2 regions of the Sphingobium sp. LF-16 genome follow, and region 1 is predicted to be linked to the other one. Evidence: predicted binding sites of a transcription regulator. Region 1 holds the regulator's gene; the other holds the start of a gene.
What was found. The regulator LexA, encoded in region 1, represses DNA repair genes until DNA is damaged. The targets are predictions, from matches to a motif close to GTTCCNCNCTTGTTCT.

Region 1 (9,721 bases):
GTCAGCCTGTTGCTGCGGCAGATCGGGCGCCCCGATGGCGAGCAGCCGGAACAGCCCGAGGCCGAATCGATCCTGTCGTCGGACGATCCCGAAATTGGTGACGCGATCGTCGCGCTGGCGCTGGCCGAGGGGCAGTGGCAGGCGATGGGGGGCGAGGATCAGCCGATGCGGCCCGATCTGCCGGCCGAACATTTTGCCGAACTGGTATGGACTGCAGCGGCCTGTCTGGCGGCGGTGGTGCAGCGCACCGCGCTGGAGCCGGACAATCAATTGCTGGGCGCGTTCGAGCGGGCGGGCTGGGCGCTGCTTGCCAGCCATGACGAAAGCAATGGCCCGATCGCGGCGGCCGACCAGCTGGTGCGCCGGTTGGGGCCGCAGGCCGATGCGCCCGACCTTCTGGGCGCGGCGCTGGGGCAGCGGCGTTTCCTGCTGTTTGCGGCGCTGGCCGGGCGACGGCTGCGCCTAGGCACCGCGCAGGTGACGGACATATTGATCATGGGGCCGGTGATGCAGGTGGCGACACTGTGCCGGGCGCTGGGCGGAACCGGGGCGGATTATCGCCATCTGCTGCTGGCGCTACGGCCGGTGCGGCCGGGTCTGTCGGACGCGGTGATCGTGGCCGAGGCCGACCAATATCAATTGCTGAGCGACGTGAAGGCGGAAGCCGTGGTGGGCGCCCTGCGCGCGCCGGCCGCCTTCCGCGCGAAGCTCGATCATTTGCGGCGCGTCACCGGATGAACATGACGCTCCACCCCTCCATCGTCCGGGCAACGGCATCGGCGGACGGCACGCTATTGAGTGCCGATGCCCCGCTGCTCGCCTTGCAGCGGGAGGCGGGGAGCGATCTGCTGGGGCCGCTCGCCATTCCGCAACTGGCGGCTGTGGTGCGGTTGGCGGCGCGATTGGGCGTCACGGTGTCGCGGCCGGTGGTCGCGGCGGCGGAGCGCGGCGATATCGACATGTGGGTACGGGCGCGCAGCGACGAAGGGCCGGACGGGCGCATCGTGTCGCTGGCGGTGGTCGACTGGAGCGAGCGGCCGCCGCTTGCCAATACCGGCGATCATAGCCGGCGCGAGGCCGATCTGGCGGCGCTGGCCGATGGCTGGACCTGGCAGATCGACACCCAGTTGCAGTTCCAGATGGCAATTGCCGGGACCGACCGGCAGGGCGCATTGCCGACGCAGCCGCCCATGCCGGGTAGCCGTTTCTCCAGCTATTTCGAGTTGCAGAGCGATGGTGAGGGCGACATGGCGATCCTGCGCGGCTTCACCCAGCGCCGCGCCTTCCGCGATCAGGTCGCGACATTGGTGCATGATCCCGAACAGCATGTGCGGCTGGCGGGCTTTCCGCTGTTCGATCTGGCCGGCCATCTGGTCGGCTATCGCGGCAAGGCCTGTCCGATCGAGCGACCGCCGGCGCTGGCGCGGGCGGATACGACGCAATTGTCGCTCTATCCCGGCGAGTTCGGCAAGCGGCTCGACCGGTCTCTGCGCCAGCCGCTGGGGCGGATCATCGCCAATGCGGACACGATCGGCGCGCAACTGGAAGGGCCGTTGCGGCCCGATTATGCCGATTATGCCAATGATATTGCGACTGCCGGCCGTCACCTGATGGCGCTGGTCGACGATCTGGCGGATCTGCAGGCGATCGACCGGCCCGATTTCGGCGTGATCATCGAGGATGTCGACCTCGCCGACCTGGGCCGGCGAGCCGGCGGCCTGCTGACGGTCAAGGCGCTGGATAGGCACATCAAGATCCATTGCCCGGATGCCGACCAGATATTGATGGCGAGGGGCGAGTTCCGCCGCGTGCTGCAGATACTGGTCAATCTGGTCGGCAATGCGGTGCGCTATTCGCCCGAGGGATCGCAAGTGCGCATCGTCGTGGAGCGGGAGCATCGGCAGGCACGGGTGCTGGTGATCGACCAGGGGGCGGGCGTGGCGCTGGAGGATCGCGAGAAGATTTTCGACAAGTTCGAGCGGCTGGGACGTGACGATCCCGGCGGTAGCGGGCTGGGCCTCTATATCTCGCGCAAGCTGGCGCGGGCGATGGGCGGCGACATCAGCGTTGGCGGCACGCCGGGCGAGGGCGCGCGCTTCATCCTGACGCTGCCGGTGCTCGACTGACGGGCGCGCGATCGCGCTTATATGAGATAAAGAGCGCTTGTTTGTCCGGCCGATGCTGCCCCGATAGGGTGGTGGCATGGACAGATCGCATTGCCTGGCCACCTATGGCACGCTGGCGCCCGGACGGGCCAATCATCATCAACTGGCGGAACTGCAGGGCAGTTGGCAGGCAGGGCATGTGACCGGCCATCTGGTCGCGCATGGCTGGGCCGCGTCGATGGGCTTTCCCGCCTTCATTCCCGACGAGGGCGGTGCGGCGGTGCCGGTTCAGCTGTTCCGGTCGTCCGACCTGCCGGCGCACTGGGCGCGGCTCGATGCGTTCGAGGGGGCGGATTATCGCCGTGTCGCGATCGATGTGGTTACCGATCAGGGGCGCGTGCCGGCCTGGATCTATGTCCATGCAGGGGTAGGCGGCTGAGCCCTAAACGAAAAACGGCGCCCGATGGGGCGCCGTTCCTCTTGTCTCTTGTGACCGCGTCTTAGCGCTTGTCGACGGCGACATAGTCGCGCTGCGTCGGGCCGGTGTAGAGCTGACGCGGACGGCCGATCTTCTGCGCTGGGTCCGAAATCATTTCGTTCCACTGCGCGACCCAGCCGACGGTGCGGGCGAGGGCGAAGAGCACGGTGAACATTTCGGTCGGGAAGCCGATCGCCGAGAGGATCACGCCCGAATAGAAGTCGACATTCGGGTAGAGCTTCTTCTCGATGAAGTAGGGATCGTTGAGGGCGATCTGCTCCAGTTCCTTGGCGACGTCGAAGATCGGGTCGTTGACGCCCAGCTTCTCCAGCACGTCCTTCGCGGTCTTCTGCATCACGGTCGCGCGCGGATCGTAATTCTTGTAGACGCGATGGCCAAAGCCCATCAGGCGGAACGGATCGTCCTTGTTCTTGGCGCGGGCGATATATTCCGGGATGCGATCGACGGTGCCGATTTCGCGCAGCATGTTGAGCGCGGCTTCGTTCGCGCCGCCATGCGCCGGGCCCCACAGGCAAGCGATGCCGGCCGCGATGCAGGCGAACGGGTTGGCGCCCGACGAACCGGCAAGACGCACGGTCGAGGTCGACGCGTTCTGCTCATGGTCGGCATGCAGGGTGAAGATCTTGTCCATCGCGTCGACGACGATCGGATCGATCTTATACTCTTCCGCCGGGACCGAGAAGGTCATGTTCAGGAAGTTGGCGGTGTAGCTGAGGTCGTTGCGCGGATAGACGAAGGGCTGACCCACCGAATATTTGTACGCCATCGCAGCGATCGTCGGCATCTTGGCGATCAGGCGGTGGCTCGCAATGCGGCGCTGTTCCGGATCGTTGATGTCGGTCGAGTCATGATAGAAGGCCGACAGGGCGCCGACGACGCCGACCATGATCGCCATCGGGTGGGCGTCACGACGGAAGCCGCGGAAGAAGGCGGTCAGCTGTTCATGCACCATGGTGTGGCGCGTGATGGTGTTGGTGAACTCGGCCAGTTCCTTGGCCGAAGGCAGTTCGCCGTTCAGCAGCAGATAGCAGACTTCCATGAAGCTGGACTGTTCGGCGAGCTGGCCGATCGGATAGCCACGGTGCAGCAGCACGCCGGCGTCGCCATCGATATAGGTCAGGCCCGACTCGCAGCTGGCGGTCGAGGTGAAGCCCGGATCGTAGGTGAACATGCCGGTGTTGGCGTAGAGCTTGCGAACGTCGATGACCTGGGGACCGACGGTACCATCCATGATGGCATAGTCCTTGGCCTCTCCGCCAACGGTCAAACTGGCATTATTATCCGACATGTTTTTCTCCTTAACTGCCGTCAACCGGCCACCACGTGCCCCGCAGCGGTCAGTCGCTTCAAGCTTTCCTCTTTCCCCAGAAGGAAGAGGACATCAAAAATACCCGGCGAGACCGTGCGCCCGGTGAGCGCCGCACGAAGCGGCTGTGCCACCTTGCCCAGGCCAAGCCCCGCATCCTCTGCCACGCGGCGTATCACTTCATCGATCGCTTCAACCGTCCAGGACTGGACGGGCTGGAGAGCGTCGGCTGTCTTTTTCAGCAGCTCACGCGCGGGTTCATCTAGCAGAGCAGACGCCTTCTCGTCAAAATCGAGCGGGCAAGATTTGAACAGAAACTCCGCGCCTTCTGCAATTTCGTTAAGTGTCTTGGCCCGCGGCTTGAGCGAAACCATCGCCTGGGTCAAAATATCGCGCTGGGCGTCATTCAGTTGCGTATCAAGACGCGACTCAACGCGCGGGGCGACCAGAGCGGCCAGGCGCGCCTCATCGGCCTCGCGCAGATAATGGCCGTTCAGATTTTCCAGCTTCTTGATGTCGAAGCGCGAGGGCGAACGGCCGACGCCGTCGATATCGAACAGTTCGATGGCGCGCTCGATCGAGATGATCTCCTCGTCGCCATGGCCCCAGCCCAGGCGCAGCAGATAGTTGAGTACCGCTTCGGGCAGCATCCCCATCTCGTCGCGATAGGCGTCGACGCCGAGCGCACCGTGGCGCTTCGACAGCTTTGCGCCGTCCGACCCGTGGATCAGCGGGATATGGCCATAGACCGGCTCTTCCCAGCCCATCGCCTTGATAATGGCCAGCTGACGGAAGGCGTTGTTGAGATGGTCGTCGCCGCGGATGACATGGGTGACGCCCATGTCATGGTCGTCGACCACGACGGCCAGCATATAGGTGGGGGTGCCGTCCGACCGGAGCAGGATCATGTCGTCCAGCTCGGCATTCTGCACCACGACGCGGCCCTGGACCGCATCCTCGATGACCGTTTCACCGGTCCGAGGGGCCTTGATACGGATGACGAAGGGGGCGCCTTCGGGCGCTTCCTCCGGCGAACGGTCGCGCCAGCGGCCATCATAGCGCATCGGCTGCTTGGCGGCGCGCTGCTGTTCACGCAGCTCGGCCAGCTCTTCCTGCGTCGCATAGCAGCGATAGGCATGGCCATTGGCGAGCAGCTGGTTGGCGACCTCGGCATGGCGCGGGGTACGCTCGAACTGGAACACGGCCGGCTCATCGCCGCCCAGGTTCAGCCATTCCAGACCGTCGAAGATGGCTGCCACGGCTTCCTCGGTGGAGCGGGCGCGATCGGTATCCTCGATGCGGAGCAGGAACTTGCCGCCATGATGGCGCGCGAACAGCCAGTTGAACAGCGCGGTGCGGGCGCCGCCAATATGCAGGAAGCCCGTTGGCGACGGGGCGAAACGGGTCACCACCTGCTTGTTCAATCCCGTTGCACTTGCCGTCATATTCGCTGACATTCTTCCTGCCTGATCCATGGATGCGACGCCCCCTAGCATGGCTTTTGAGCCACGACAAACGTCCGTTGGGCGCAGGACGGTGCGTATTGCGCACAATGGATTTGCGCGGATCGAACAATGGCTGGAGGTGGAGCGCGAACAGCTCGCCTTGTGGGTGCCGGTGGCGCTGGGCGCGGGCATTGCCGGCTGGTTCGTACTGCCGGGACCGGCACACTGGCTGGCCAGTTGCTGCGCGGCGCTGGGGCTGGCCTGTCTGGCGCTGTTGCTGCCGGTGGGCGCGCGATTGCGGCATATGCTGGTGGCGGGCGGCTTGCTGGCTTGTGTTGGTTGCCTGCTGGTCTGGGGCAAGGCGACATGGCTGGGTCAGCCGCCGCTGGCCCGTCCCATATTCGTACAGGTGACGGGGACGGTGACGGCGGTGGCCAAGCTGCCGGCGCAACAGATGGTGCGCGTGGGGCTGCGGCCGATCGAGGCGCCAGCGCTGCCCGCGGCGATCCGAGTGAATATCGCGGAGGCGGATGTGCCCGAAGGACTGGGTAAGGGGGCGGTGCTGCGCTTTCGCGTGCGCCTGATGCCGCCCGCGCCGCCGAGCGTGCCGGGGGGCGTTCGATTTCGCGCGGCGTGCTTATTTCCAGGGGATCGGGGCGACCGGGCGGGCGCTGGCGCCGGTCGAAATGGTGGAGCAGGCGCGCGAGGGGCCGACGCTGCGGGCGCGACTGTTCGATCATATCGGCGGGCAGGTGGCGGGCGCACCGGCGGGGATTGCGGTGGCGCTGGCGACCGGCGATCAGGGCGCGATTGCCGAAGCGGATGCCGAGGCGATGCGGCGCAGTGGCCTTGCCCATCTTCTGTCGATCAGCGGGCTGCATGTGACGGCGCTGATCGGGGCGGTGATATTCCTGCTGTTGCGCCTGCTGGCGCTGATCCCGCGCGCGGCGCTGGACTGGCCGCTGATGCTGATCGCGGCGGCCGGGGGCGCGCTGGCGGGGATCGGCTATACGCTGCTGACGGGCGCGGAGGTGCCGACGGTGCGATCCTGCATCGCGGCGCTGCTGGTGCTGGGCGGGCTGGCGCTGGGGCGCGAGGCGATCACCTTGCGGCTGGTGGCGACCGGGGCGCTGGTGGTGCTGGTCTTCTGGCCGGAGGCGCTGATCGGGCCGAGCTTCCAGATGAGCTTTGCTGCCGTGGTCGCGCTGGTGGCGCTGGGCGAGCATCGGTGGTTCAAGGCGTTCGCGATGGCGCGGGACGAGCCTTGGTTGCGCAAGGCCGGGCGGACGGTGGCGGCGATGCTGATGACGGGCCTTGCCATCGAACTGGTGCTGGCGCCGATCGCCCTTTTCCATTTTCACAAGGCAGGTTTGCTGGGTGCGGTGGCCAACCTGATCGCGATCCCGCTCACCACCTTCGTCATCATGCCGCTGGAGGCGCTGGCGCTGGGCTTCGATCTGGTCGGGCTGGGCGCGCCCTTCTGGTGGCTCACGACCAAGGCGATCGCGCTGTTGCTGGCGGTGGCGCATGGCGTGGCGGCCAGCCCGATGGCGGTGATGCTGGCGCCGGCGGTGCCGGGCTGGATTTTCGGGATCATTGTCGTTGGTGGTCTGTGGTGCTTGCTGTGGCGCAGTCACTGGCGCTGGCTGGGGTTGGGGCCAATCGCAATCGGCCTGATCGGCATCGCGCTGCTGGCGCCGCCCGACATCGTTGTAACCGGCGACGGACAACATGTCGCGGTGCGAACACCGACGGGGACGATGGCGCTGCTGCGCGAGGGCGTGGGCGATTATGTCCGCGACGTGCTGAGCGAGAGCGCGGGCTATGACGGGACGCTGGAGGCGATCGCGAAGATGCCGCAGGCGCGCTGTTCGACCGATCTGTGCGCGGTGACATTGCCACGGGACGGGCGCGACTGGCATTTGCTGGTGACGCGCAATGCGATGCTGGTCGACCGGCCGATATTGGAGCGGGATTGCGCGGCGGCCGATATCGTCATCAGCGACCGGGGCCTGCCCTGGTGGTGCCGGCCGCGCTGGATGAAGATCGACCGCCGGCTGCTGTCACGCTCCGGCGGCCTGTCGATTGGCCTTGAAAGCGGCAAAGTTCACACCGTCCATCGGCCCGGAGACGCGCATCCGTGGATCGTGCGCCGCCGGCCCCGAACGGCCGGTCAGTTGTAGCGGCGCAGCAGGCCGGCGAGCTTGCCCTGGATGCGGACCTGGCGCGGATCGTAGATTTGCGGTTCATAGGCGGCATTGGCGGGATCGAGCCGGACCCGGCTGCCTTCGCGGCGGAAATATTTGAGCGTCGCTTCGGCGTCGTCGATCAGGGCGACGACGATCTGGCCTTCGCGCGCGACTTCGGTGCGCTGGATCAGCGCGAAGTCGCCGTCGAGAATGCCGGCCTCCATCATCGAGTCCCCCGACACTTCGAGCGCATAATGATCGCCCGAGCCGAGCAAGGCGGCGGGGACGGAGAGCATGGTATGGCTTTCCATCGCCTCGATCGGGACGCCGGCAGCGATGCGGCCGTGCAGCGGGATTTCGATCACGTCATTGGCGGCGGTCGGCAGCAGCACGGCCGGAGCCGACACCTTGGGCGTCGGAATGGCCGGCGCGGGCGCGCGGTGCATCGCGTCGGGCAGCTTGAGCACTTCGAGCGCGCGGGCACGGTTGGGCAGGCGGCGGATGAAGCCGCGTTCCTCCAGCGCATTGATCAGCCGGTGGATGCCGGACTTGGAGCGCAGGTCGAGCGCGTCCTTCATCTCCTCGAACGAAGGGGACACGCCGCCTTCTTCCAGCCGGGTCTGAATGAAGCTCAGCAATTCCTGCTGCTTGGGCGTCAACATCGGCGGTCCTCCATGGAACGAATGAAGAACGCATAGGAAACGGAAAGGGGCAAGTCAAGCGCGTTAAGCCATGCGCCGCTTTTGCCGGTCAGGCGGTCAGATAGTCAGGCGGTCAGGGGGATGATGTCGACCATGTCGCCGGCAATGGCGGGGGCTGAACCGGCCGGGCGGCGGATCAGACAGTCGGCCAGCGCCATGGCGGCTGTAGCGGCGCTGTCCTGCGCGGTGACCGAGACGATGCCGTCGGCGCCGCGATAGGCGCGCAGATAATCGTCGCGTTCCGCCGTCGCGCCGAGTGGGGCGGCAAGGCGGGCCTGCACGACCGGCGGCAGCGGCGCGCGCGATCCGGCGAGATGGCGGACCAGCGGGCAGAGGAAGAGGGTGCCGGTGACGAAAGCGGAGACCGGATTGCCCGGCAGGCCGAGGAAGGTGGCGTTCCCCAGGCGCCCGGCCATCAGCGGTTTGCCCGGCCGCATCGCGATCTTGTAGAAATCGAGCGTGCCGCCGGCGGCCGCAAAGGCGGGGCGGACATAGTCATGGTCGCCGACCGAGGCGCCGCCGGTCGAGACGATGATGTCGGCCTGTGCCGCCTGTTCCAGCGCCTGCGTCATGGCGCCAAGATCGTCAGGCACGATGCCGAGGTCGATCACGTCGCAGGGCAGGGCGGCGAGCAGGGCGGCCAACATCGGCGCGTTGGACGAGGGGAGATATCCCGGCGGCGTCGGCGCGCCGGGGGGGACAAGCTCATTGCCGGTCGAGAGCAGGGCGATGCGCGGCCGAGCACCGACGGGCAGACTGCCATGGCCGCCCAGCACCGCAAGCGCGATCCGGCCCGGCGTGAGGCGGCTGCCGGCGCTGACCAGCGGCGTGCCGGCGCGGAAGTCTGAGCCGAGCAGGCGGACATGCCTGCCGGACGTCAATATGCCGTCATGCGCGGTCAGTGTGTCGCCATCGCGCGTGGCATTTTCCTGGATCAATATGGCGTCGGCGCCGGCCGGCAAGGGCGCGCCGGTGAAGATGCGGCAGGCCTGGCCCGGTTGCAGGGCCGGGATATTGGTGTCGCCCGCGCTGCTGGTGGCGACCAGTTGCCACGGCCCGGCGCCTTCGGATGCGCGCACGGCATAGCCGTCCATCGCGGAAAGATCGGCCCAGGGCTGGTTACGGAGTGCGCTGATGTCGGTGGCGAGCCAGCGACCGGCACAGGCGGCGACGGGCACATATTCGGCTGGCAACGGATCGGCGAGGGCAAGGAGCCGCGCCTGCGCGTCCGCGACCGGCATCAGGCTCATCGGTCGCTGCTCTCCGGCGCGGTCCAGTCGCCCGACTTGCCGCCGCGCTTGGCGAGCAGGCGAACATCGCCGATTATCATGCCCTTATCGAGCGCCTTGGCCATGTCATAGACGGTGAGCAAGGCGGCGGTCGCGGCGGTCAGCGCCTCCATCTCCACCCCGGTCTGGCCAGCGGTGCGCGCGGTTGCGGTGACGGTGACGCCGTCATCGTGGAGAGTAAAGTCGA
Region 2 (9,721 bases), 780 kb from region 1:
TCACGGTGCCGATGTCGCGCCCGTCGAGGATGGCGCCGCCCGGCTGGGTGGCGAAGTCGCGCTGGCGCTGGACCAGTGCGTCGCGCACGCTCTGATGCACCGATACGCGCGAGGCGAGGCTGCCAACCGCTTCGCTGCGCAGCGCCGGATCGGCCAGGATGGCGTCGTCAAAGCCGCAGGCGGCCAGCGCGTCGGCCTGATGATCCGGGTCGCCGCCATTCTTCAGCACGGACAGGCCCACGGCGCGATAGAGCAGGCCGGTGTCGAGCACCGGCAGGCCATAATGGCGCCCCAGCGCCTTGGCGATCGTGCCCTTGCCCGATGCGGCGGGCCCATCGACGGCGATGATCATGCGATGGCTCCCAGCGTCTGGAGCAGGGTGGTGAAGGTCGGGAAGCTGGTCGCGACCGGGCGCATGTCGTCGATGGTGACGCCATCGCGCGAGACCAGGCCGGCGACCGCGAAGCTCATGGCGATGCGGTGATCGAGCCTGGTGGCGATCGGGCCGCCGCCGGGCAGGGGCTGGCCGCCGCTGCCCTCGATGATGAGGCCGTCCTCCAGTTCCTCGACCGTAACGCCGATCGCGCGCAGGCCGGTGGCCATGGTGGCGATGCGGTCCGATTCCTTGACGCGCAGTTCATCGAGGCCACGGAAGATGCTGCGGCCATGCGCGAACGCGGCCGCGACGAAGGCGACGGGATATTCGTCGATCATGCTGGGCGCGCGGGCGGGGTCGGGCTCGACGCCGTTCAGGGCGGAGGCGGTGACGACCAGGTCGCCGACCGGCTCGCCGCCGACTTCGCGGGCGTTGATGATCTCGATCGACCCGCCCATTTCGCGCAGCAGGTCGATCAGGCCGGCGCGGGTGGCATTGAGGCCGACATTGGCGATCGTCACCTGCGATCCCGGCACCAGCAGTGCCGCGACCATCGGGAAGGCGGCCGACGAGGGGTCGCCGGGCACGACGATATTCTGCGGCTTGAGTTCGGCCTCGCCCTTGAGCGTGATGATGCGGGTGCCGTCGGCCTGGACCTCGACCTCAAGGTCGGCTCCGAAGCCCCTGAGCATGCGTTCGCTATGGTCGCGGGTCGGGATCGGCTCGACCACGCGGGTGATGCCGGGCGTGTTGAGGCCGGCGAGCAGGATCGCCGACTTCACCTGGGCTGAGGCGACTGGCAGGGTGTAGTCGAGCGGCACGGCCGGGCAGGCGCCGGTCATGGTCAGCGGCAGGCGATCACCGGGGCTGGCGGTGAAGCTGGCGCCGACGCGGGAGAGCGGTTCGGTGACGCGCGCCATCGGGCGCTTGCTGAGGGATGCGTCGCCGACGAAGGTGGCGGTGATGCCATGGCTGGCGACCAGGCCCATCAGCAGGCGGGTCGAGGTGCCGCTATTGCCCATGTCGAGCGCTTCCTGCGGCTGGAGCAGGCCGCCGACGCCGACGCCATGAATATGCCAGATGCCGTCATCGTCACGGCGGATGTCGGCGCCCATGGCGCGCCCACCGCCGCCATCGGCGGCGGATACTTTGGTAATTTTCGCGCCCATGGCGCGAAGGGCGGCCGCGGTGGCCAGCACATCCTCGCCCTCCAGCAGGCCTTCGACCCGGCTTTCGCCCACGGCCAGGGCGGACAGCATCAGCGAACGGTGGGAAATGCTCTTGTCGCCCGGAACCGCGACGCTGCCGGACAGGGCAGGGGCGGCGGTGAAGGTCATCGGGCTGGGTTGGTCATTATGGCTGGTCACGGGGTATCCATCATCTTGGAACCGAAAAAATGCGCCCGGCTTTTGACAGCGCGGTTTCGCTATGGCAAGGCGCCCGACGTTTCGTGGCCGACTTCCGTTGTGCCGCGTGATTTCTGTTTGAGCATCGAAGAAGGAACAGGCCGGACATGGTGAAGGCTGAATGGGGCACGAAGCGGACCTGCCCGAAATGCGCGACTCGCTTCTATGACCTGGGCAAGGACGACCCGGTGACCTGCATCAACTGCGGCGCCGCCTGGGAGCCCGAACCGGTGCTGAAGTCGAAGCAGCCGCTGCCCTATGAAGAGGCCGCGCCCAAGAAGGTCGTGGAAACGGCCGATGGCGAGCTGGAGACGGCGGACGATGATCTGGACATTGATCTGGACGTCGATGATGACGGCGATTCGCCGGATAATGACGTCGATCTGGGCGGCGATGACGACCTGGGCGTCGATGCCGGCAACGATGACGGCGACGACGACAATTAAGTGAAAATTCTGCTTGCCAACGGGATCGCCTGATCCTAGAGGCAGCGACCTCCGAGGCGCCGGACCCAACGGCGCCTCAAGATGGTACGGGGCCTTAGCTCAGCTGGGAGAGCGCCTGCATGGCATGCAGGAGGTCAGCGGTTCGATCCCGCTAGGCTCCACCAATTTTTTCGGCCGACGGCTTGTGCCGGACATGGTTTGATCCATTCGGGACGCGGTTCGCGCCGTATCAGGATGGGGCCTTAGCTCAGCTGGGAGAGCGCCTGCATGGCATGCAGGAGGTCAGCGGTTCGATCCCGCTAGGCTCCACCAATTTTTCGGCCGACGGCTTGTGCCGGACATGGTCTGATCCATCGGGACGCGGCTTGCGCCGTATCAGGATGGGGCCTTAGCTCAGCTGGGAGAGCGCCTGCATGGCATGCAGGAGGTCAGCGGTTCGATCCCGCTAGGCTCCACCATTTTTCTTCACATAGCATCATGCACACGCAACCCATGGGATTGCGTTGATGGCCTTCGGATTCGGTCGGGCTGGCTGCGGTGTCGTATCGAGAGGGGGCGCCCCTCCGTCTGGCCTACGGCCAGTTCAAGGGAGACACGGGTCTCCCTTGAACTCCCCTTGCAGGGGAGGATGGTCTGGAAGCGACCAGAAGCAGACGTTTCCTACTCCCCTCCCTTCCAGGGAGGGGCCGGGGGTGGGTGCGCCGCGTAGCGGCGGTCTACGGTCGATAGGGCAGAAGCTCGCTACGCTCGCAACCCACCCCAACCCCTCCCTGGAAGGGAGGGGCTATGTCTTGTTCCCACCCTTTTGGGCCATTCCCGCCTTCGCGAATGAGGACAGGGCGGGCGCCGTTCAGGCCAGCGTGATGAAGCTGTCCATCACCCGCTTGCGGCCGGCGGTTTCGAAGTCGATTTCCAGCTTGTTGCCCTCGATCGCGGCGATCGTGCCATAGCCGAATTTCTGGTGGAAGACGCGCTGGCCGATGGACACATCGTCGCGACCCTTGTTGCCGAGCGATACGGCGGAGGTGCGGGCTTCGACGATTCGCACGGGTTCGCGACTGAACTGGCCGCTGGTCTGGGCGCGCTGCCAGCCGGGGCCGCGCGACGAGCCGCGCGCGACATTGGCGAAGGGATCGTCCCGTTCCGACCAGTTGGCGCGCCAGAGCGAGGCGCCGCCGGACATGCTGCTTTCCTCGTCCACATGTTCGGGTGGCAATTCGCCGACGAAGCGGGAAGGGATGGAGCTGGTCCACTGACCATAGATGCGGCGGTTGGCGGCGTGGAGGATGGTGCAGCGCTTGCGCGCGCGCGTGATCGCCACGTAGGCGAGGCGCCGTTCCTCCTCCAGGCTGTTGAGCCCGCCTTCGTCCAGCGCACGCTGCGAGGGGAAAATGCCTTCCTCCCAGCCGGCGAGGAAGACATTGTCGAATTCCAGCCCCTTGGCGGCGTGGATGGTCATGATGGTGAGCTTCTGCTCATCCTGCTGCGCCTCATTGTCCATGACCAGGCTGACATGTTCGAGGAAGGCGCCCAGCGTCTCATATTCCTCCATCGCGCGGGTGAGTTCGCTCAGATTTTCGAGCCGCCCGGCGCTCTCGGTCGAACGTTCGGCCTGGAGCGTGGCGGTATAGCCGCTTTCGTCCAGGATCTGGCGCGCCAGTTCGGCATGGGGCAGTTGTGCGGCGCGATCGCGCCAGCGGGCGAGGTCGCCGATGAAGGCGCCGAGCGAACGACGCGCCTGGGGCGTCAGTTCGTCGGTGTCGAGGATGCGGGCTGCGGCGAGGGCTAGGGGAATGCCCTCCGCGCGCGCCAGCCGGTGCAGCTTCTCGACCGCCTTGTCGCCCAGGCCGCGCTTCGGCACGTTGACGATCCGCTCGAACGCCAGGTCGTCGGCCGGCTGGTTGACGAGGCGCAGATAGGCGAGCGCGTCGCGGATTTCGGCGCGCTCATAGAAGCGGAAGCCACCGACGATGCGATAAGGCAGGCCGATCTGGATGAAGCGGTCTTCGAATTCGCGGGTCTGGTGCTGGGCGCGCACGAGGATCGCGACCTCGTCCAGCGAGCCGCCGGCGCGGGCGATCGCCTCGATCTCGTCGCCGACGCGGCGGGCTTCTTCCGGCCCGTCCCACACGCCGAGCACGCGCACCTTCTCGCCGACGTCGATGTCGGTCCACAATGTCTTGCCCAGGCGATTGCCATTTTCCGCGATCACCCCGGAGGCGGCGCCCAGGATATGGGGGGTGGAGCGGTAATTCTGTTCCAGACGGACGATCACGGCGCCGGGGAAGTCCTTTTCGAACCGTAGGATATTGGCGACTTCTGCGCCGCGCCATGAATAGATGGACTGGTCATCGTCGCCGACGCAGCAGATATTCTTGCGGGTCTGGGCGAGCAGGCGGAGCCAGAGATACTGGCTGCTATTGGTGTCCTGATATTCGTCCACCATGATATATTTGAAGCGCTGCTGATATTGCTCCAGCACATCGCGGTGACGCTTCAAGATAGTGAGAGAATGTAGCAACAAGTCACCGAAATCGCAGGCATTTACCTCGCGAAGGCGGGCCTGATAGGCGGCATAGAGCTTTTGCCCCTTGCCATGGGCATAGCCCTCCGCCTCGCCGGCACCGACTTCCTCCGGCGTGAGGCCCTTGTTCTTCCACTGGTCGATGAGGCCGGCGAGCTGGCGGGCGGGCCAGCGCTTCTCGTCAATCCCCTCGGCCTGGATCAGCTGCTTCATCAGGCGCAACTGGTCGTCGGTGTCGAGGATGGTGAAATTGGACTGGAGGCCCACCAGTTCGGCATGGCGGCGCAGCATCTTGGCGGCGATCGCGTGAAAGGTGCCAAGCCAGGGCATGCCCTCGACCGCCGGGCCGATCATCCGGCCGACACGCTCGCGCATTTCCCGTGCCGCCTTGTTGGTGAAGGTCACGGCCAGGATTTCCGAGGGCCAGGCGCGCTGGGTCGCGACCAGATGGGCGAGGCGGGCGGTCAGGGCCGCCGTCTTGCCCGTGCCCGCGCCGGCCAGCACCAGCACCGGTCCCTCCGTGGTCAGCACCGCTTCGCGCTGCGGTTCGTTGAGGCCCTTCAGATAGGGCGGGTCATTGGGAGAGGGGGCAGGCACGGTCATGGGCGATCAACTAGGGATGGGCGGTTGCGGGGGCAAGGGCGGATGGCCTTGCAGCGGGAGGCAATCTATGAGAACAAAAAGAGAATCACGCAAGATGCGAATGGAGCAAGATGATGGTGACGGGGCGGTGCCAGTGCGGGGCGATCCATTATGCGGCGGAGGGCGAGCCGGTTTACAGCGCGCTGTGCCATTGCAGCGATTGCCGGATGAGCGCGGGCGCGCCGATGGTCGGCTGGGCGCTGTTCCCGCATGACAAGGTGACGATAGAGGGCGATCCGGTCACCTACCAATCGTCGGACAATGCGACCCGCCATTTCTGCGGCACTTGTGGCACCGGGCTGTTCTACACCAACCCGACGGTGTTTCCCGGCATGATCGACATCCAGAGCGCGACGCTGGACGATCAGACGGTCTTTCCGCCGGCGATCCATGTCCAATATGCCGAGGCGGCCCCGTGGATGGCGGCGGCGCATGACCTGCCCCGGTTCGATCGCTATCCGGCAGACTGAGCGTGCGGCCGGCGTCAGCGGCGGCACGGTTCGTCGCTGACGCGGAACAGAGAGGTGGGGCGGCCGGTTTCTCCTTTGCTCGGGGCAAGGAGTAGAAGGACCAACCCGATGAAGATCATCATGATCGCCGGCTTTGCCGCTTTGTCGATGGCGGCGCTGCCCGGTCAGGCCGGGGCGCAGGCGATGTCGCCGCCGGCCCAGAACCAGGATCCCAATGCCGCGCAGCCGACCGGCGCGGTGCCGGCCGAGACGGGCATGGTGCCGGCGCCTGCGGACGTGCCGCGCGATCCCGCCGCGCCGGTGGGCACGGCGGCCAATCCTGTGACGGTAGGCGGCAACATGACGCCGCCGCCGACCGAGGCGAAGGCCTATCCGGTCTGCGGCAAGGGCGTGCAGGACGGTTGCGTCAATCCGGGCGAGGCGAAGAAGAGGATGCGCAGGCCGGGCTGAGATCCGGTTTGGGATCGGCAGCGGCAGGGCCGGGCAGGGCGGCGATGAGCGCTGCGAGGCCGGTCCGGTCACGCGCCGCGTCGGCCAGGCTGTAGCCGTCCAGCACCGTCAGGAAAGCACCGACCGCCTGCGCCAATATGCCTGACAAGCCGCAGGCCGGGCGGATCGCACAGGATGCGCAATCGGCCATCGCCATGTCCGGCTCGCTATGGCGTACGACCGCGCCGATGCGGATATCGACAGGATCGGCGGCGAGGGCGAAGCCGCCGCCCCGACCGCGCTGGGTGCGGATGAAGCCGCCCTGGCCCAGGCCATGCACCACCTTCATCAGATGATTGCGCGACAGGCCATAGGCATCGGCAATTTCCGGGATCGTCGCCCGTCCGCCCGGCACGGCGGCGAGATGGATCAGCACGCGCAGCGCATAGTCGGTGTGGCGGGTCAATTGCATCGCGCCCTCCTATCCTGCGGACAGGGTGGTATAAATATATATTCAATTTACATCTTAAAAGATGCATATTAAATGAACCTTATTGAGTCCCCGATAAGGAGCCTGTCATGCGCGCAAATCTGTCCCCCGAAACCATCGCCATCGTGAAGGCGACCGGCCCGGCGCTGCGGCGTCATGGCGTCGAGATCACCACTCGCATGTATGCACGGCTGTTCGAGGATGCGTCGATCAAGGACATGTTCGATCAGGCGGCGCAGGCCAGCGGCGAGCAGCCGCGCCGGCTGGCGGCGGCGATCCTGGGCTTTGCCGAGAATGTCGACAAGTTGCAGGCGCTGGACGGCGCGATCGCGCGCATGGTGCAGCGCCATGTCGATACGGGCGTGCAGCCGGACCATTATCCCAAGGTGGCGGCCGCGCTGCTGCCCGCGATCCGCGAGGTGCTGGGCGAAGAAGTGGCGACCGATGAGGTGCTGGCCGCCTGGGCGGAAGCTTATACTTTCCTGGCCGATATCCTGATCGGCAAGGAACAGGCGGCCTACGCGGAGGCCGCCTGATATTCCGCCTGATCGTTACGCGGCGGGCGCGCTGTCCTCTGCGCGGAGCAGGGTGAGGCGCGCCTTGCCGACGTCGCGCACGGCGTCGACGGTGAAGCCCTTGACCGCGACGTCCTCGCGCCGGTCGGTTTCGATGCTGATCCAGGTGGCCGGGCTGGTCCAGCCCAGGCGCGCCAGCTTGTCGAGTGCGACCTGGCCCGCGCCGGTGTCATAGGGCGGGTCCATGAAGATGAGGTCGAGCGGCGTCTTCGTCGGGCCGAGCGAGAGCACGCTGGTCTGGCGGATGTCGGGGCGCAGGCCGAGCTTGTCGCCATTGGCGCGGATCGCGTCGATCGCCGCCTTGTCCTGCTCGACGAACAGGCAAGAGCCGGCGCCGCGCGACAGGGCTTCAAAGCCCAGCGCGCCCGAGCCGGCGAAGAAATCGCCCACGGCCAGCTCCTCGAACGATCCCAGCCGGCTCGCCAGCATCGAAAAGAGCGTTTCGCGGGTGCGGTCGCCGGTGGGACGGGTGGCGTCGCCCTTGGGCGCGACCAGCGGACGGCCGCGCCATTGACCCGAGATGATCCTCATTTCTGTGCTTTCTTCAGGCTGCTGCGGAAGGCGACCAGGTCATGCTGGCGCACTTCCTCGACCGCGCCGCCGGCGAGTTCACCCAGTTCGAACGGGCCGTAGCTGGTGCGGATCAGGCGATTGACCTTGAGTTCGAAATGTTCGAGCACGCGGCGCACTTCTCGGTTCTTGCCTTCGGTCAGGGTCATTTCGATCCACTGGTTGCGGCCGGTGCGCCGTTCCAGATTGGCCTCGATCGGACCATATTGGATGCCGTCAATCTCGATGCCGTCGAACAGATCCTCGAGCTGCTGCTGGCTGACCTCGCCAAAGGCGCGGGCGCGATAGGTGCGCGGCACGCCGGTCGAGGGCAATTCCATCTCGCGCTTGAACTCGCCATCGGTGGTGAGCAGCAACAGCCCCTCGGTATTCATGTCGAGGCGACCGATCGGCATCAGCCGCGGCAGGTCGTCGGGGAGGATGTCGTAGATGGTCGGCCGACCGGCAGGGTCGCGCTCGGTGGTGAGGAAGCCGGTCGGCTTGTGGAACAGGAACAGGCGCGCGGGCGCGGGCGCGGCGACCGGATCGCCGTCGACGGTGACGCCATGGAGCGAGGTCAGCAGCGTCGCGGGGGTGTCGATCGTGACGCCGTCCCTGGCGATACGGCCTTCCTCGATCATCCGCTCGATCTCGCGGCGCGAGGCGATGCCGGCGCGGGCGAGCAGCTTGGCGATACGCTGGGGTTCGCCCTTGCCGCTGGTTTCCGCGGCGGCGCGGGCCGGGTGCGGGTTGGCGGTGTGGGGCGCAGCCGGCTTCTTGCTGCCGGGGCGGCGCGGCGGATAGGATGTGCCGCCCATACGACCTTCAGTGCGACCTTCCGGGCGCGGGCGGGTCGGACGGTCACCGAAAGCGGTGCGGGCGGCACGCTCGCCAAAGGGCGCGCGCGCGGGGCGATCTCCAGCGGCGGCGCGCTCGGGGCGCTTGTCTTCGGCTGGGCGACCGCTGGGGGCGGGGCGTTCGGCACGATCCGGCTGGGCGGCGCGATCGGGGCGGCCACGGGCCGGGCGTTCGCTGCGTTCACCGCGCGCTTCACCGAAGCGGCCACGGCCTTCGCCGGCACCGTTGCGATCGGGACGCGCGCCGCGGGCCGGGCGGTCGCCACGGCCTTCTTCGCGGTTTCCGGCAAAGCGACCGCTACGGCCTTCGCCCGAAGCGCTGCGATCGGGGCGGGCGCCGCGACCTTCGCCGCGTTCGCTGCGGCCTTCGCCAAAGCGATTGCCTCGGGCCTCGCCGGGGCCATTGCGATCGGGGCGCTCGCCACGCGGGGCGGGGCGGCCCGGACGGCCTTCGCTCCGGCTGTCAAAGCGACCTTCGTTGCGACTATCCGATCGGGCGTCCGATCGGGCGGGGCCACGGCCAGTGCCGCGATCGGCGCCGTCACGCGATCCGGGGCCGGAGGTACGCTTGGGACCGCCCGGACCTGACCGGCGCGGCGGACCAGATTTTTTTGGCGGTTCCACTTGATGCATTCCTTTTCGTGACGGGTGGCCATCCCCATATCAGGGCGGCATGTGCAATATGATGAACGGTGCCATAGCGCCGTCCATGTGAACGGCAAAGCCCCGGCCGGGCGCAACCCGGCGCCGGGGCGCGGCGTTGGTCGGTTGCATGGCGGAAACGGGGCAGGACAGCAAATGTTTTTCGGGCGAATCAGAGGGGACGACACCGCCAGGGACGGGGCGAGAGACGGGGCAGGTGCGCCGCGCAACGCCATTCGCAGCGTGCTGGTGGTGGAGGATGAACCGCTCGTCGCCTTCGACCATGAGCATATCCTGTCCCAGGCAGGCTATCGT

Region 2: a site for LexA is predicted at 5,426-5,441, ahead of DIZ22_RS04465 (UvrD-helicase domain-containing protein). Genes of this name have one in related genera too.

Annotation. Positions count from the first base shown of each region.
Region 1 covers NZ_CP029335.1:1,691,441-1,701,161, reverse strand. The annotation lists gene DIZ22_RS07960 (DUF2336 domain-containing protein) at 1-738, shown strand, start outside; gene DIZ22_RS07955 (HAMP domain-containing sensor histidine kinase) at 735-2,126, shown strand; gene DIZ22_RS07950 (gamma-glutamylcyclotransferase) at 2,203-2,544, shown strand; gene DIZ22_RS07945 (citrate synthase) at 2,606-3,892, opposite strand; gene gltX (glutamate--tRNA ligase) at 3,913-5,385, opposite strand; partial or broken gene DIZ22_RS22370 (ComEC/Rec2 family competence protein) at 5,405-7,526, shown strand; gene lexA (transcriptional repressor LexA) at 7,529-8,206, opposite strand; gene glp (gephyrin-like molybdotransferase Glp) at 8,311-9,495, opposite strand; gene moaC (cyclic pyranopterin monophosphate synthase MoaC) at 9,492-9,721, opposite strand, start outside.
Region 2 covers NZ_CP029335.1:916,322-926,042, forward strand. The annotation lists gene DIZ22_RS04435 (d(CMP) kinase) at 1-352, opposite strand, end outside; gene aroA (3-phosphoshikimate 1-carboxyvinyltransferase) at 349-1,743, opposite strand; gene DIZ22_RS04445 (TIGR02300 family protein) at 1,890-2,228, shown strand; tRNA gene DIZ22_RS04450 (tRNA-Ala) at 2,317-2,392, shown strand; tRNA gene DIZ22_RS04455 (tRNA-Ala) at 2,465-2,540, shown strand; tRNA gene DIZ22_RS04460 (tRNA-Ala) at 2,611-2,686, shown strand; gene DIZ22_RS04465 (UvrD-helicase domain-containing protein) at 3,079-5,355, opposite strand; gene DIZ22_RS04470 (GFA family protein) at 5,469-5,864, shown strand; gene DIZ22_RS04475 (hypothetical protein) at 5,973-6,314, shown strand; gene DIZ22_RS04480 (Rrf2 family transcriptional regulator) at 6,271-6,765, opposite strand; gene DIZ22_RS04485 (globin domain-containing protein) at 6,873-7,319, shown strand; gene rsmD (16S rRNA (guanine(966)-N(2))-methyltransferase RsmD) at 7,335-7,889, opposite strand; partial or broken gene DIZ22_RS22435 (pseudouridine synthase) at 7,886-8,677, opposite strand; gene DIZ22_RS04500 (response regulator) at 9,563-9,721, shown strand, end outside.